3 regions of the Citrifermentans bremense genome follow, and region 2 is predicted to be linked to each of the others. Evidence: riboswitches for the same ligand, from Rfam matches in the RefSeq annotation. Region 2 holds a riboswitch; each other region holds the start of a gene.
What was found. A riboswitch is a leader RNA that binds a small molecule or an ion and turns the genes downstream of it on or off. The one in region 2 is predicted to bind molybdenum cofactor.
Positions count from the first base shown of each region.

Region 1: linked by a shared signal. The riboswitch ahead of GEOBRER4_RS04080 (hypothetical protein) and the one ahead of GEOBRER4_RS10755 (molybdopterin molybdotransferase MoeA) in region 2 are both predicted to bind molybdenum cofactor.
Region 3: linked by a shared signal. The riboswitch ahead of GEOBRER4_RS08280 (aldehyde ferredoxin oxidoreductase C-terminal domain-containing protein) and the one ahead of GEOBRER4_RS10755 (molybdopterin molybdotransferase MoeA) in region 2 are both predicted to bind molybdenum cofactor.

Region 1 covers NZ_AP023213.1:950,806-955,894, reverse strand. Annotated here, with positions in the region: gene GEOBRER4_RS04095 (energy-coupling factor transporter transmembrane component T family protein) at 1-647, opposite strand, end outside; gene GEOBRER4_RS04090 (ABC transporter ATP-binding protein) at 634-1,992, opposite strand; gene GEOBRER4_RS04085 (hypothetical protein) at 2,050-2,256, opposite strand; gene GEOBRER4_RS04080 (hypothetical protein) at 2,260-3,000, opposite strand; molybdenum cofactor riboswitch at 3,104-3,223, opposite strand; gene GEOBRER4_RS04075 (DUF1003 domain-containing protein) at 3,282-3,866, opposite strand; gene GEOBRER4_RS04070 (ABC transporter substrate binding protein) at 4,060-5,089, shown strand, end outside.
Region 2 covers NZ_AP023213.1:2,447,770-2,452,858, forward strand. Annotated here, with positions in the region: gene GEOBRER4_RS10745 (MOSC domain-containing protein) at 1-28, opposite strand, end outside; gene moaA (GTP 3',8-cyclase MoaA) at 97-1,077, opposite strand; molybdenum cofactor riboswitch at 1,406-1,527, shown strand; gene GEOBRER4_RS10755 (molybdopterin molybdotransferase MoeA) at 1,598-2,809, shown strand; gene moaC (cyclic pyranopterin monophosphate synthase MoaC) at 2,811-3,287, shown strand; gene GEOBRER4_RS10765 (MogA/MoaB family molybdenum cofactor biosynthesis protein) at 3,310-3,807, shown strand; gene pta (phosphate acetyltransferase) at 3,898-4,899, shown strand; gene GEOBRER4_RS10775 (acetate kinase) at 5,004-5,089, opposite strand, start outside.
Region 3 covers NZ_AP023213.1:1,859,575-1,864,663, forward strand. Annotated here, with positions in the region: gene GEOBRER4_RS08270 (TolC family protein) at 1-808, opposite strand, end outside; gene GEOBRER4_RS08275 (MarR family winged helix-turn-helix transcriptional regulator) at 822-1,250, opposite strand; molybdenum cofactor riboswitch at 1,656-1,777, shown strand; molybdenum cofactor riboswitch at 1,884-2,004, shown strand; gene GEOBRER4_RS08280 (aldehyde ferredoxin oxidoreductase C-terminal domain-containing protein) at 2,459-4,429, shown strand; gene GEOBRER4_RS08285 (4Fe-4S dicluster domain-containing protein) at 4,416-4,949, shown strand; gene GEOBRER4_RS08290 (DVU_1557 family redox protein) at 5,017-5,089, shown strand, end outside.

The sequences.
Region 1 (5,089 bases), 1.5 Mb from region 2:
TCGGCTGAACGGGAGACTTCGTCCGCCATCCTCAACGCCCGCACCATGAGAGGGAGCAGCAGGCAGTGGAACAGGTCGGGCCAGTTGCGCGGGTCGGCAAGCTGGCGCGGCGCAAGGCGCGCGCCGCGCAACTGCTGGGCCACCATGATCTCCTCCAGCTCGCGCAAAAAAAGCGGCACGAACCTGATGCTGACGAACACCAGGAAGGAGAGCCGGTAGGGGACCACCCTGCGCAGCCCCTTCATGGCGTCGACCGTGCGGGTGGTACGCAGGAAAACGGCGCCGGGGAGGTAGAAGAGGATGATCTGGGAAGAGATCCTCACCCCGGGCCAAAGCCCCTTAGCGGGCCCTTCGAGCAGGCAGTAAAGCGGGATCACCAGCGCCGCCTGAAAGGCGAACAGGCGGATGTCGCGCCACAAATCCCCCAGGGTCAGGCGGGCGGCGAAGTAGTAGATCAGGGTCGCCGCGACCAGAAGGGCCAGCATCCCCGGGGCACGTACCCCGGCGGCAAGGAAGCTCAGCACCATCCCCAGCACGATCTTCCACCCCGCCCCCATCCGGTGTACCGCCGAGTCGTGGCAGGTGAACTGGCAGGCGTAGTCACAGCTTCTAAGCGACCTGCGTGGGTTGGCGTTACTTTGCGGCAATCGTCCCCCCTTCCAGCACGAAGCTGCAGTCGGCCCAGCGCGGGTCGGGGAGCCCGTCATGAGAGGCGATCAGGACGGTGGTGTCGTACCTGACCGGCATCCTCCCCAGGATCGAGAGGAGGCTCAGGCGCTGCGGGAAATCGAGCCCGGCAAACGGTTCGTCCAATAAAAGCAGCGACGGGCGCGGCGCCATCGCCGCGGCGAGGGCGACGCGGTGCTGTTCTCCATAGGAGAGGGTAAGAGGGGCCCGCTGCGCCAGGTGCGCGATGCCGCAGAAGGAGAGGGTCTCGGCGACGATGCGGTCGATCTCCTCACGGTCCCACCCCAGCCGCTGCATGGTGAAGGCGACCTCGTGCCAGACGCTCTCGGTGAAGAGCTGGCGCGTCGGGTTCTGGAACAGCATCCCCACCTTCCCGGTTAGCGTTCCGGCACGGGGGTTCTGCATCCCGGCGATCCGGACGTTGCCGCCGTCGGGGCGAAGCGTTCCGGCCAGGCAGCGCAAAAAGCTCGACTTGCCGGCGCCGTTGCCGCCGAAAAGGTGCACCCGCTGGCCGCGGTTTACCCTGAGATCCACCCCCTTGAGCACCTCCCCGGTTTCCGGGTAGGAGAGCGAGAGCCCGGAAACGTCGAGTATGGGCCTTGTCCCGTAAAGGGAGGTGCAGTAGGGGAGCAGCCATGACTTCGGCCGGTAGTGTACCGGGGCGGGGGGTGAGGTTCCGTCGCCCACCAGCTTGCCGCGGTCCAGAGTCAGGTACCGGTCGATGAGGGAAGCGAAAGGACGCGGGTCGTGTTCCGCCATTATGATGGTGTGCCCTTTCCGCTTCAATTCCGACAGGGTGGCGTAAAGCTCCAGCTTTCCCCGGACATCGAGCTGGGCGCTCGGCTCGTCCAGAAGCAGCAGCGAGGGTTGCATCGAGAGCACCGAGGCGATGCAAAGCCGCTGTTTTTGCCCCGCGGAAAACCGCTCCGTGCTGCGCCCCTCCTCACCTTCCAAAAGTACCGCCCGCAGCGCCTTCTTCACCCGCAAGGCCACCTCGTCCGGCGGCAGGCAGAGGTTCTCCGGCCCGAAAGCCACCTCTTCCGCCACAGTGTCGCAAAGCATCTGCGCTTCCGGGTTCTGGAAGACGATGCCGACCTCCCGGCGCATGGCTGCGGCATCCGAAGCGATGAAAAGGGAGACGCTCCCATCGAGTGAGCCTTCCTGCAAGAGCCCGGCTAGGGCGAGCAAAAGGGTGCTCTTGCCGCTTCCGGAGTTGCCGGTAAGGGCCACGAACTCACCCTGGCCTACGCTGCAGGAAATTCCCGACAGTGCCGGTTCGCAAGCCCCCCGGTGGGTGTAGCCCAGGCCCTCGACTCTGAGAAAAACATGATCCAGAAAGCCTCCTTGTCGCCTGGCAGGCGCTTAAACGCGCTCCTTCAGGCAGTTAAAGGACGTGGCGCTCCAGCGCCGAAAGCGGCAGTTGTAGCAGGAGCGCTCCTCCTCGGCGACCAGCTCCTCGTCGACGTCGGCGGCAAAGGCGGCGCACTCCTCGGCCGCCCGGGCAGCTGCCTGCCACGCGTCCCTTCCGTGAAGAAATTCCCTTCCCCCCATGGCATCGGTGCGCCACATCGGTCAGTACCCCCTGAGCCGCTTTCTGTGCAGCGTCTGCCAGCGGGCCGCAGACGCGTCATCAAGCGGAGAGACCAGCAACACCGAGCTCCCGCCCAAAAGCACCGTCTTCGGCTTCTCGCCTATCGAGACCAGGTCATCCTCGTGCGGGGCACCGCCGTCGGCGCAGCGGACCGCATCCACCAGGGGATGCTGCAGCAGCTCCGCGACCCTCAGCGTCGGGCACGGCTGCGCGAACTCCAGCGCCCCCTTGAGCCGCCCGTCGTTCCCCCAGAGACGAAGCCCGGCCCCCGCCAGCGCGCCGATCACCCCCTGCCCGGTCCCTCCGTGCTGGGAGAGGTGCACCCCGAGCCGCCGGGCGAGGCCGTAGGCCTCGTCCATGGTGATCACTTCACGCTTCGCCCGCCGCCCGAAGGCCATCAGCTCGTCTTCCGACGTCACGCGCTCCGGCACGACCACGCAGAGGCCGGGATCGGACCCCGGCGCGGACTCCCGCCCGAGGAAATCCGATACGAACTCCGTCACCGGCGCCAGGGCCCCCTCGCCGATTTCGGCGTAAAAGCACATGGCGCTGTTGTGCGAAGTGTACGGGATGTCCGGGTGGACAAAGAGCTGGTGCCTGGTGACGAAGCTGCACGAGCCCCATCCCCGCTGCTCCAACCCGTCCGCGATCAGGGAAGCGATCTCCCCGGTCCCCCGGCTCTCCAGGTTGTCGGTATCGTCTATGGCTATCAATATCCGCATGCCTGCACTCCCATTCGCTATAACCACAGGTATACAACGGTGGACAAAAAAATGCCCCGTTCCGAAGATGGAAAGAGGCCGTAAGCAACCGGAATAATTACCGGTACTGCTTCAAGGCTCTCCTTTCCAAAAGAGAGGCGCCGCCGTTTCCAGCGACACCCGTTGGCTCGGCGCCATGGGGAAAAGACCCGGTAGGCGGCAGAGCTCGGAGAGTTCGATAAATTTGGCCCAGTGGAATAACACAGGAAAACGGTATACGCTAACGATTTTTTCGAAGGCGGTCATTTTTCTTCTTCCGTGCCAAGCGGCGCCTTTTCCGCCGTCTCCTGCTCCACCTGGTCCATGGTGTCGAGGACCTTTTCCGGCTGCACGTCCCTGGCAAGCTCCTCCAGCTCCGGGTTCCTCGACTCCTCCACCCCAAGGCGCTCCCCGATGGCGGTCAAAAGGGTGATGATCCTGGTCACCTCGTGCTCAGCCAGCAGATCTATGTGGAGGTTCAGTTCCGCGCGCCGGTCGGCCAATGCCTGCATCCGGTTCTGGCTGATGAGAACGAAGGTGGAGAGAAAGATCGCCTCGACCGAGGCCACCATGGCGAGGATGACGAGCGATGGGTCGAAGGGACGCAAAATGGGGAGCCACGACACGTTGATCAGAATCCAACCGCTGAACAGGAGCACGTGGATATAGACGAAGGTCATGCTTCCGGTGAAAGAGGTTATGGCATCGGCGACCCGCTCCTGCACGGGCTTTTTCCGCTCCTCGGCCTGGCGCCTCTCCAGCAGCGCGGCGATGTTGCGGTTCACCACGGCGGCCATCGCCTCTTCCCCCTCCGTCGTCGCCTTGCGCTCTTGTTCCTTCTTGCTCATCATCCCCTCCCGAACCGCGGGTCTGGAATCCAATGCTTTTTTGCATCAGCACATTATAGCAAGCCAATCTCCCCTTGAGGCTCAGCAGTTCAACCGCCCGAAAACCTTTTACAAAAGCGCCAGATCGTGTATAGTGCCGGAACCGCGTCCTTTTTTGACAGTCATACCCTTTTGAACGGAGACAACAGAGAGTATGAAAATGTTCCAACGCCTCCCCTTCCTTCTGCTCTCCTGCCTGCTGCTCTCCTGTCTGCTGTTTCCGGTGCTTGCGGTACCGGCGTCCTCTAAAACCGGTGCAGGGCCGGAGGCGCTGCAGCACAAGAAGATCCTGCTGATCAACTCATATCACGCCGGGTACAAGGGGTCGGACGGCATCATCGCCGGCTTCAGCGAGACCCTCCGCAAAACCTACCCCGCCGCAGAAATCACCATCGAGTACCTTGACTCCAAGAACTACAGCGGTCCGGAGTATGACCGCCGGGTGCTGGATACACTCAACTTCAAGTTCCAGAAAAAACAGTTCGATTTAATCGTCGCCACCGACGACTATGCCTTCAACGTCGTGGAGAAGCACCGTGACCGGCTCTTCGGCAACACCCCCGTGGTCTTTTGCGGCACCAACGATTTCGACGCAGGTCGCATCAAGGACCGCCCGGACTTTTCGGGGATAGACGAGACCCCGAGCTTTGCGGACACGCTGGAGCTGATCTTCAGGCTCCACCCCGACAGCAGGCGCATCGTGGTCATCCACGACGACTCCATCACCGGAACCCTCAACAGCGCGAGCTTCAAAGCCGCGGCGAGCCGCTTCCAGTCGCGCGCCGCGTTCAGTTACCTGGCAGGGAAAAGGCTCGAAGAGCTGATTCGCGAGGTGCAGCAGATTCCCCAAGGGAGCGTGATCGTCTACTTCGCCTCCTTCGTCCCCGACGAGAAGGGCGTGCGCATCTCCAGCGTCGAGGCGCTGCGCCGCATCTCGGACGCGAGCCGCGCTCCGGTGTACGGGGGGTGGGAATTCAACCTGGGGTACGGGATCGTCGGCGGCCGGCTGGTCAACCTGCGCCAGCATGGAGTGGCCGCCGCGGAGATGGCCGTAGCCCTGCTCAAGGGGGAGCGCCTCCCGTCGCGCCTGCAGCCAAGCCCGAACCAGTACATGTTCGACTACACGGAGCTCAAGCGCTTCGGCATACCGGTCTCGAAGCTGCCGTCGGATAGCATCGTCATCA
Region 2 (5,089 bases):
CGTTCACCGCGATGATTTTTCCAGTCATAGATGACTCCTTTGTTGAACCTGTCTATATCTCTGCAACCTCAATTCCTGGACCAACCTACCCCTTGATCACCCGCCGACCCTGGACATGGCGAACGGGACCGTTTCCGCTCCCTCGTCCGTCACCTCGTGGCGCCCGGGCTTCGCCGCGACGATGCGCTGAACCTCCCGGCGCAAGAGCGCGTCGTCGCCTGTGGCCAATACCGGCCGCAGGTCCACGCCTTCCCCCGAGAAGAGGCACCCCTTGGCGATTCCCGAGGCGGTCACCCGCAAGCGGTTGCAGCCGTTGCAAAAATGCCCGGTCATGGCGGTGATGATCCCAAGCGACCCCTGCGACCCCTGCACCTTGAAGTTCTTCGAGGGGCCGGAGCGCTCGCTGTGGCTCACCTCTTCGATGAGATAACGCGCGCCGATGCGCTCCCTGATCTCAGCACCCGGGACGCAGAGTTCGCGCCAGTCGGCGTCACCGCAGGTCGGCATGTACTCGATGAACCTGACCACGTAGGGACGCTTCATGGTCAGTTCCACGAAGTCGAGGATCTCGTCGTCGTTTATGCCGCGCATCACCACCACGTTGATCTTGTGTGGGGAAAAACCGGCCTTTTCAGCGGCCTCCAGCCCGTCCAGGACGCGCTGGAGTTCGCCGCCGCGGGTGATTTTCGCGAAGGTCTCGGGCTTGAGGGAGTCGAGGCTGATGTTGAGGCGCTGCACCCCCGCTTCCCGCAACCCCTGAGCCATCTCCTTCAAGAGCAGGCCGTTGGTGGTCAGTACCAGTTCCTTGAGCCCGGGAAGCGCACCCAGCCGCTCCAGGAAGGACAGGATCCCTTTGCGGACCAGGGGCTCGCCGCCGGTGACGCGGATCTTCTCGATCCCCGCAGCCACCGCTTCGGTCGAGATGCGCAAGAGGTCGGCGTAGGAGAGGACCTCCGAATGGTCCAGCTTCTCCACCCCCTCTTCCGGCATGCAGTAGCGGCAGCGGAGGTTGCAGCGGTCAGTGACGGAGAGCCGGAGGTAGTTGATGCGCCTGCCGTAAGTGTCTATCAGTGCCATAGCTAAGCTTCTTCCCCAGAAACCGTCGGCTGCCGCCGACGGCTGGAATGCGAAAGTGACCGCCCTCCCCCAGTGAGTTCCGGCGGCATGCCAAAAACCATACCCTGTTTGATGGGGGGAATGCAATCCCTTAAAAATCGGTGGACAACCGGCAGATGACGGGTGAGAAAACGTATACGCAGCTGTAGGAAGAAGGCTATAATGGTATAAGAATGCGATTTTACGGGGAGTTATTTTGGCAGGCGCAGCGAGAAGAAAGCCGCAGTGGAAATTCTGGGAATAATATAATTTTTTATTTTTCGACAAATGTGTTATGGCTTAAGCAAAATCAGTAGCTAGTCTCCGAGCCGCAGCTTTCTAAAGGGGTGTACCCCCACGAAGCCGGGGCCGTTGGGTGCTGCCGGAAACGGCGCCGCCTCCCTTTTGGAAAGGAGAACCGCCGCCGCTGTCCGCGCACGGGGTCCTCTCCTTTTGGGATGTGGGCCCTTTTCTTTTCCCATTCCACTGCGAAGAGGTAACGATGATGAATTACGAACTTGCCCGGCGCACCATTCTCGAAAAAGTCGCACCCGCCGGGGTCGAGCGGGTCATGCTGCTCGAAGCGGCAGGAAGGATACTGGCCGAGGACTACGCCGCTCCCAGCGACATGCCCCGCTGGGACAACTCCGCCATGGACGGCTTCGCCGTGAAAAGCGCAGGCTGCGCGCCCGGGACCGTGCTCAAGGTGACCGACTACATCCCGGCAGGTGTAAGCTCCGGCGACGCGGTCGCGGAAGGGTGCGCCGCGAGAATCATGACCGGCGCCCCCATCCCCCCCGGGGCGGACGCCGTAGTCCCCATCGAGGAGACAGAAGCAACGGATCAAAGCGTGAAGCTGCTGCAGCAGGTGAAAAAGGGAGACCACATCCGCTTTCAGGGGGAGGACGTCGGCCGAGGCGACCTGATCATGCCAAAGGGGACCCTGATCGGCCCGCCGCAGGTGAGCCTCCTCGCTTCCTTTTCCGCCGCCATGGTTCCGGTGTACCGGCGCGTGCGGGTGGCGATCCTCTCCACCGGGGACGAACTGGTGGAGATCGGCACGGAACCCAAGGAGAGCCAGATCGTCAACAGCAACGCCCTGGCCCTTGCCTGCGCCGTCAAGCTCTGCGGCGCGGAGCCGGTGATCCTCGGCATCGCCAGGGACAACAGGGAAAGCCACCTGGCCTATATCGGCGAAGGACTGAAAGCGGACGTGCTGATCACCTCCGCGGGCGTTTCCGCCGGGGACCGCGACCTGGTGCGCGAGATCCTGGCGGAGTTAGGGGTAGTCGAAGAGTTCTGGAAACCGGGAGTGAAGCCCGGCGGCCCCACCGCATTCGCCCTCATGGGGAGTAAGCCGGTCTTCTCCCTCCCAGGTAACCCCGTTTCCACCATGATCACCTTCGACGAATTCGTCCGCCCCGCGCTTTTGAGGATGATGGGGCACGAGAAGGCGCTGAGGCGGACCGTGCGCGGCTATTTGAAGGAGGGGACGCGCAAGAAAGCGGGGAAACTGAACTTCCTGCGGGTGCAGGTCAGCATCGAGGAGGGCCGCTACCTGGCCAGCACCGCCGGCGACCAGAACACGGGGATATTGAAGACCATGCTCCGCTGCAACGCGCTGGCGCTGCTCCCGGCAGACCGCACCGAATTTGCCGCCGGCGAAGAGGTCGAGCTGCACCTTTTGGATCCCACCCTGGAAATGGAGGCCTGAGATGTCTTTCAATCATTTCGACGCAAGCGGCAACGCCATCATGGTCGACGTAAGCGAGAAGGTCCCGACGCTTAGGACCGCAATAGCCGGAGCGGTACTTTCGCTCAAGCCGGAGACCGTGCAGGCGATCGTCTCCGGGCGGGTAGCCAAGGGTGACGTCCTGGGTGTGGCACGCATAGCGGGGATAGCCGGGGCGAAGAAGACCCCGGAGCTGATCCCCCTCTCCCACCCGCTGGCGCTGCACCACGTCTCGATCGAGTTCGAGGTGGACGAGCAGAAGGGTACCATCGCCGTCCTGGCGACTGTACGCGCCTTCGAGCGGACCGGGGTGGAGATGGAGGCGATGGCCGCGGCGACGGTGGCCGCCCTCACCGTCTACGACATGTGCAAGGGGAGCGACAAGGGGATCGTGATCTCGGAGGTCAAGCTCCACTACAAGGAAGGCGGCAAGAGCGGCGTCTTCAAGAGAGAAGCGTAACAACGCCAAAGGAGATTTTTCCATGCGAGCAGCGATACTGACCTTGAGCGACCGTTGTTCCACCGGCGAGCGGGCCGACGGCAGCGGCCCCGCCCTGAAAAGCTTCCTGGAGGAGCGCGGTGTGACCGTCGCCTGCACCGAGGTGATCCCGGACGACGCCTACCTCATCTCGGAGAAGCTGGCTACCTGGTCCGACAGCGGCAGCTTCGACCTCATCCTCACCACCGGGGGTACCGGGGTCTCGCCGCGCGACGTTACCCCGGAGGCGACCGAACGCGTGGTCGACCGGGTGCTCCCGGGCTTCGGCGAGGTGATGCGCGCGGAGAGCCTCAAAAAGACCCCGCATGCCATCATCTCCCGCGCCATCGCCGGGATCAGGAAGAACACCCTGATAATCAACCTCCCCGGCAGCCCCAGGGGGGCCACGGAAAACATCGGTTTCGTCTGGGCCGCCGTCCCCCACGCCGTTGCCAAGCTCCAGGGAGACCCTGAGGAATGCGGGACGCCGCTTCCCAAGTGACGCATATCCGTACCCTTTTCTGTTGACCGATCCCCCCGGCTGGGTTATATATCCTAACACGGTTTGAAAATTTAATACGGAGGGATCATCATGCCGTTGGTTAAGCAGATTCACGACAAGGCAAGGGCCAACAAGAAGACCGTCGTCTTGCCGGAAAGCTACGACGAGAGGATGCTGTACGCCGCCCAGAACATCGTGGAACAGGGTTTGGCGCACATTGTACTTCTGGGGAAGCCTGAGGCGATCAAAGCGGCCGCCTCTGAGAAAGGGATCAACCTCGCCGGTGTCGAGATCATCGAACCCGCAGCCTCCGACAAGCTCGCGGGATACGTGGCGAAACTGGTGGAGCTGAGAAAATCGAAGGGGCTCACCGCCGAGCAGGCGCGCGAGCTTCTCTGCGGCGCAGACAACCTCTATTTTGCCGGGATGATGGTGCGCGAGGGGGATGCCGACGGCGAGGTGGCAGGCGCCACCGGCACCACCGGCGACGTTTTGCGTGCCGCCTTCCAGACCGTGGGCCCCGCCCCCGGCATCAAGACCGTATCCTCCTTCTTCCTGATGGCGACCAAGAGCCCCGAGTTCGGCGAGAACGGGGTCATCCTCTTTGCCGACTGCGCCGTAAACCCCAACCCCGACGCGCAGGCCCTGGCGGAGATCGCCATCGCCACCGCGGGAAACTGCAAGTCCTTTCTGGACGTGCCTGCACGTGTCGCCATGCTCTCCTTCTCCACCAAGGGGAGCGCTAGTCACCCTGATGCGGACAAGGTACTGAAGGCGCTGGAGCTGGCGAAAGGGATGGACCCGAACCTCAGCATCGACGGCGAACTCCAGGCGGACGCCGCTCTCATCCCTGCCGTAGGGGGCAAGAAGGCGCCCGGCAGCAATGTGGCCGGCAAGGCCAACGTCCTCGTCTTCCCCGACCTCGACGCCGGCAACATCGCCTATAAGCTCGTTGAGCGCATCGCCGGCGCCAAGGCGATCGGCCCGGTGATCCAGGGGCTGGCGAAGCCGGTGAACGACCTCTCCCGCGGCTGCTCGGTCCAGGACATCGTGGACGTGACCGCCATCACCGCGGTGCAGGCACAGGGGTAGCCAAGCCGACTGGTCCGACTGGTCCGACTGGTCCGACGAAACCTGTAAAAAAGAAAGGCCGGCGGGGAACCCCGCCGGCCTTTCTTGCGTCGTTTTCTCAGCCCTTACTTCCTGACAAAGTCGGGCTTGGAGAAGCTGTACTCGAAGTGCATGTGGTCCGTGTAGGTCCCTTCCAGGATGGCCGCCACGT
Region 3 (5,089 bases), 590 kb from region 2:
TTTTTGCCTCTTTGACGGTCTGTTCGTCAGCACTGACCACGGCCCTGAGGGCCGAGATTTCGCCGCGCCTGGAGAGGTCCGGTGCCGCCTGCTCGTCGGGAAGGGGGGGGATGTCCGTCTGTTCCTGGAGGTCGGCGCGGTAACCGGCCGGGGCGCCGGTGAGGTAGTTCAGGTAGAGCCAGCCGTTTTGGACCTGGTTCAGGGCGCTGTAAAGGTTCTGCCTGCTGGAAGCCACGCGCACCTCGGCCTGCAAGAGGTCGTTTCGCGTCACCACACCCTCCTCGAACAGCGCCTGCGCCGTCTTCTGGTGGGCGGTCATCTGGACCACCTCGTCGTTGGCTGCGCCGACCAGCTTATCCGCGGCGAGGATGCCGAAGTAGGCGCGCACCACCTCCAGGAACAGGTCCTGCTCCTGGCCCGAGTGGGAGAACTGCGCCGCATCGCGCTGCAGACGGGCTCTCGCCTCGCGCGCGCCGGTGCGGCCGAAATCGTACAGGGTGTTGTAGATGCTGAGGTTCAGGAAGGGGTAGCGGGGATCCTGGGTTTCCTGGACGACGTTGCCGAATTTCACGGCCTGTGCGTCAAGCTGGGCGGTGTAGCCTGCCTGCAGGTCCACCCGGGGGAGCCTTGCGCTGCGGGCGATGGCGATCTGTTCCTGGGCGATCGCGACATCATGGGTGTTCGCCTTGAGTCCCCTGCTGCTGGCAGCCGCCTTGTTCAGGCACTCCTTCAGCGTGAGGGTCTCGGCCCTTGCCGCGCCTGTTCCAGTGAGGGCCATCAATGCCAGTATGATCAACGCTCTTCGCATGAAAGCTCCAGGATCAGCTGCGGATCTTTTCCAACAGCGACTTCAAGGTTTCCTGTTCTTCAGGGGTCAGTTTGGCTACCAGCTTCCGCTGGGCTTTCAGCGCCAGCGGCGTAAGTTCCGGCTGCAGCGCCTTCCCCTTTTCCGTGAGGCAGATGCGATAGGCGCGGCGGTCGTCCGGGTCCGCCTGCCTTGCCACGAGCCCCTCCTTTTCCAGCCTGTCGATCAGCCCCCCCATGGTGGTCCTGTCGATCTGGCTCCTGGCCGAGAGCACAGACTGGCTCAGGCCGTCCTCGCGCCACAGAAAACCCAAGAGGCCGAATTGCTGCGGAGTTAAATCGTAATCGTCGAAGTGCTCCTTGAAGATGAGGCTGGCGCGCTGATAGGCCTTCGACAGGAGAAACCCCAGAGTCTTCTCTATCTCGATCGGTGTTCTTGCTGGCATGTAAAGCCCCCTTCTCTCGAAGCGGTTACCCCGGCGCGCAAGCGATGCGGTGTTGCTGTTATAGCAGCTGCAAAAAACGGCAGTATACCACAGCCCTGCGCGGCAGGTGTGCCATTATGCATATAATCAGTATGCTGTCAATATATCTGGCAGGCACAGTGCTGCTTCTGTTGCAGTACCGTCTATGCTGATCCAGTAGGAAAGACTCATATCGTGCGACCATTATCTTTACCTCTGCGAATCTTCCTATACCCTCCTGTTTTTGCTTGACACCATTATGGTATTAAAGTACCTTTTTACCCAAATTGTAGCGGTGAACCCGGCAGGAGCCGGAACCGCAAGGAACGCTGTCTTCTGCTCAGGGTCGTGTAACTGTCCCGGAAGCTTATTTAGCGGCGGAAAAATCTAAACAACAGTCTCCGAGCCGTGGCGCCTAAAAGGGATTTCCCCTCAGGGCGGGCCGGCCTACGGGTATCGCTGGAAACGGCGGTGCCTCCCTTTTGCAAAGGAGACCCCAACGGCCGGAGTGCGTCCGGAGCCGTCAAGGGGCCTCTCTATCCAGAGACGCCCCTTTTGCGTTTGTTGTACTAGAAGCCGCACCCGCAGCGAGGGCGGGTTTGCTGCCACAAAAATCAGAAAAGCAGTCTCCGAGCCGTGGCGCCTAAAAGGGATCTCCCTCAGGGCGGGCCGGCCTATGGGTATCGCTGGAAACGGCGGTGCCTCCCTTTTGCAAAGGAGACCCCAACGGCCGGAGTGCGTCCGGACCGTAAAGGGGCCTCTCTATCCAGAGATGCCCCTTTTTTCGTAGGAGGCGTCCAACCTCGCTCACCGGGCGCCGGTCGCTGGCGACTATCAACAGACGCAACAGCAAAGATCGACATCATTGGCTGATCACCAAATCAAAAAACAGGGAGGAGGAAAGGAAAATGAAATACACAGAGGCTGGATGTTATCTCGAAGTAGACATCATGACAGGAAACATAGATCGGGTGGCGGTCGACCCTAAGGTGATGGAACAAAATCTTTGCAGGCAGGGAATCAGCATCAATGAACCGTGCGGAGGCTTTTGCCAGCATTCAGTCAGGACCTGCCTCCGGGTGGAAGAGGGTGAATGAAACGCGGAGAGTCCAAGGAGGGACGATACGAGCGCATTGGTAGATAAAACCGACATCAAGACATGGAATGTGAACATTTAAAGAGAGGTAAAAATGAGATATGCAGAGGCAGGATACTATCTGGAAATCGACCTGGCGACGGGAAATATCGAGCGTGTAGCGACCGACCCCAAGCTGATGCAACTTCATCTTGGCGGGTTGGGTACCAGCATCAAGGAACACTGGGACAGGGTCCCGCCAGAGGTTAAGGCCTTTGACCCTGAAAATCACCTTATCTTCAGCACCGGTCTTTTAAACGCTACGCCTGCTTTCAGTGCCAACCGTTCTGTCGTCACCTTCGTTTCGCCGCAGTCTGGAACCTTGGCGTACCCGATGATGGGGGGATTTTTCGCAGCTGAACTCAAATACGCCGGCTATGACAAGGTGATCTTCAAGAACAAGTCACCCAACTGGGTGTACCTGTACATCAACAACGACAAGGTGGAGATACGCGACGCCTCGCATCTGCAGGGGCGAGGCGCTGTTGAAACTCAGGAACTCATCCGCAAAGAACTGAATCTGCCCAAAGCCCAGGTCGCAGCCATCGGCCTTGCCGGGGAGAACCGCGTCTTCACGGCTTCCATCGAGCAGTCCAGGTCGAGCGCCAGCAGGCTCGGCGGCGGCGCTGTCATGGGAGACAAGAAGATAAAGGCAATTGCCGTTCGCGGGACAAAGGACATCTATCTCGCCCGGCCAGATGAGTTTATGGAACAGATGAAGGGGGTGACGGACTACATCAAGTACAGATGGGCCAACCCCATCAAGGACGTGATGACCATCTTGTCCGGCATCGGGTCTCCGCAGGAGATGCTGCACACGGACGAAAAGTGGCACACAGAGAACTTTGCCTGGGGCAATGCACGCACCCGGAGAAGAGACTTCTGGACCGAAGAAATCGACGAGTCCTGGTCGAAGTCACAGCACGCCGCGGTAAAGCGGTTGATAAGCTGCTTTAACTGTCCCACGCATTGCGGGGCTCTGATATCCCACAAAGACACGCCGAGATACATGGCGAAGTGCTTCGGGAAACTCACCTATGCAATGGCGGCCTACGTCGATGACTTGGACTTTTCCTGGAAAATACTTCAACGCGCCACTGAGTATGGCGTCGACTCCTTCTCTACTCCCCAAATTCTGGCCTTCGCCGTTGAACTTTATGAAGCCGGCATCCTGACGGACAAGGACTTCGCCGGCTGCCCGTCGGATAAGGAGGGGAGATTCTTCTGGCTCCTCGACAGGGTCGTGCGGCGGGAAGGAATCGGCGACGTGCTGGCTGACGGCGTCTATTTCGCCGCCCGCAAGATCGGCAACGGCGCCGAGGCCTTCGATCACAACACCATCAAGAAGCACGAGCAGCTCCCGGTCAAGCTCGGAACGCTGGATCCGCTCTATTTCCTCATGTACTCCACCAACGAGAAGATAAGCATCACCCAGATGGAAGGGCAGTGGCCCCAGTCTGCTTTTCCGACCATGGAGCAGAGAGAGGAGTTCGTAAGGGATTGGCCCCAGATTCCCCACGAAGGGTTCAAGCAGTATGTGCTGGACTGGGAACTGAGGGGAGAAAAGTCGATCCCTTATTATCCGACGCCTGACATGTGCTCCGAAATCGTCGACTGGATGGAGATGATGCACAACATCGACGATGCGGTAGGTATGTGCTGCGGCATGTCGTCGTTCTGCCTGAAACCTCCCTACCACATTCACAACTACCCCAAATTGATCTCTGCCGCGACCGGAATGGACCTGGACGAGGATGGGCTGAAAGAAATCGCCAACAGGAACCGGAACCTCCACAGGGCATACAACAACAGGAAAGGGATCAGAAGGGCCGACGAGAAGCCGCCACAGGATCACTGGAAAAAGAGATTCCCGGAACTGGAAGAAGAACTGTTGTCGACCTATTACAAATACAAGGGATGGAACGAAGACGGTATTCCCACTAGAGAAAAGCTGGAAGAGCTGGGTCTGGGCTACGTCGCTAACGATTTGGAAATGAGGGGGATACTGAAAAATGGCGAAAATTAAGAAAAAGATCAGAACTATCACTGTCAATGCGGACAAGTGCAACGGTTGTCGGACCTGTGAGGTGATGTGCTCGGCTTTCCACGCGGTTCCGCCCTACAGCAGTAACAATCCGGGACGGTCCCGCATCCAGATCATCACCGACCGGCTGGGGGACATCTGGCTTCCCGTTTTCGCCGGCGAGTATACCGAAGCCGAGTGCATGGGGAGAAACAAGTACATAATCGACGGCAAGGAATACCGGGAGTGCGATTCCTGCAGGGCTTCCTGCCCGGCAAGGGACCTGTTCAAGGAACCTGACTCCGGCCTTCCTCTCAAGTGCGACATGTGCGATGGCGAAGATGAGCCGATCTGCGTCAAGTGGTGTCTGGTCGACGCCCTGAGCTATGAGGAACGCGAAGAGGAAGTGGAAGAGGAAAAACCGAATATGACCCAGATGGAGATCGGCCTCGAACAATTCGCAAAGAAACATGGGTTGCAAACGGTAATAGACACCGTCACCCGCATGGCAAAGAAGGGATAGCTTCGGGTTGCAGAACCGTTAATACAACACGAGCCCCCCGGCTAACGCCGGGGGGAGATGCATCTGGATGAAAGAACCTATGAACTCTTATGAGCAGATTGTTTTAGATGTCTCCGATGAGGGTGAGCGCCTTTTGGAGG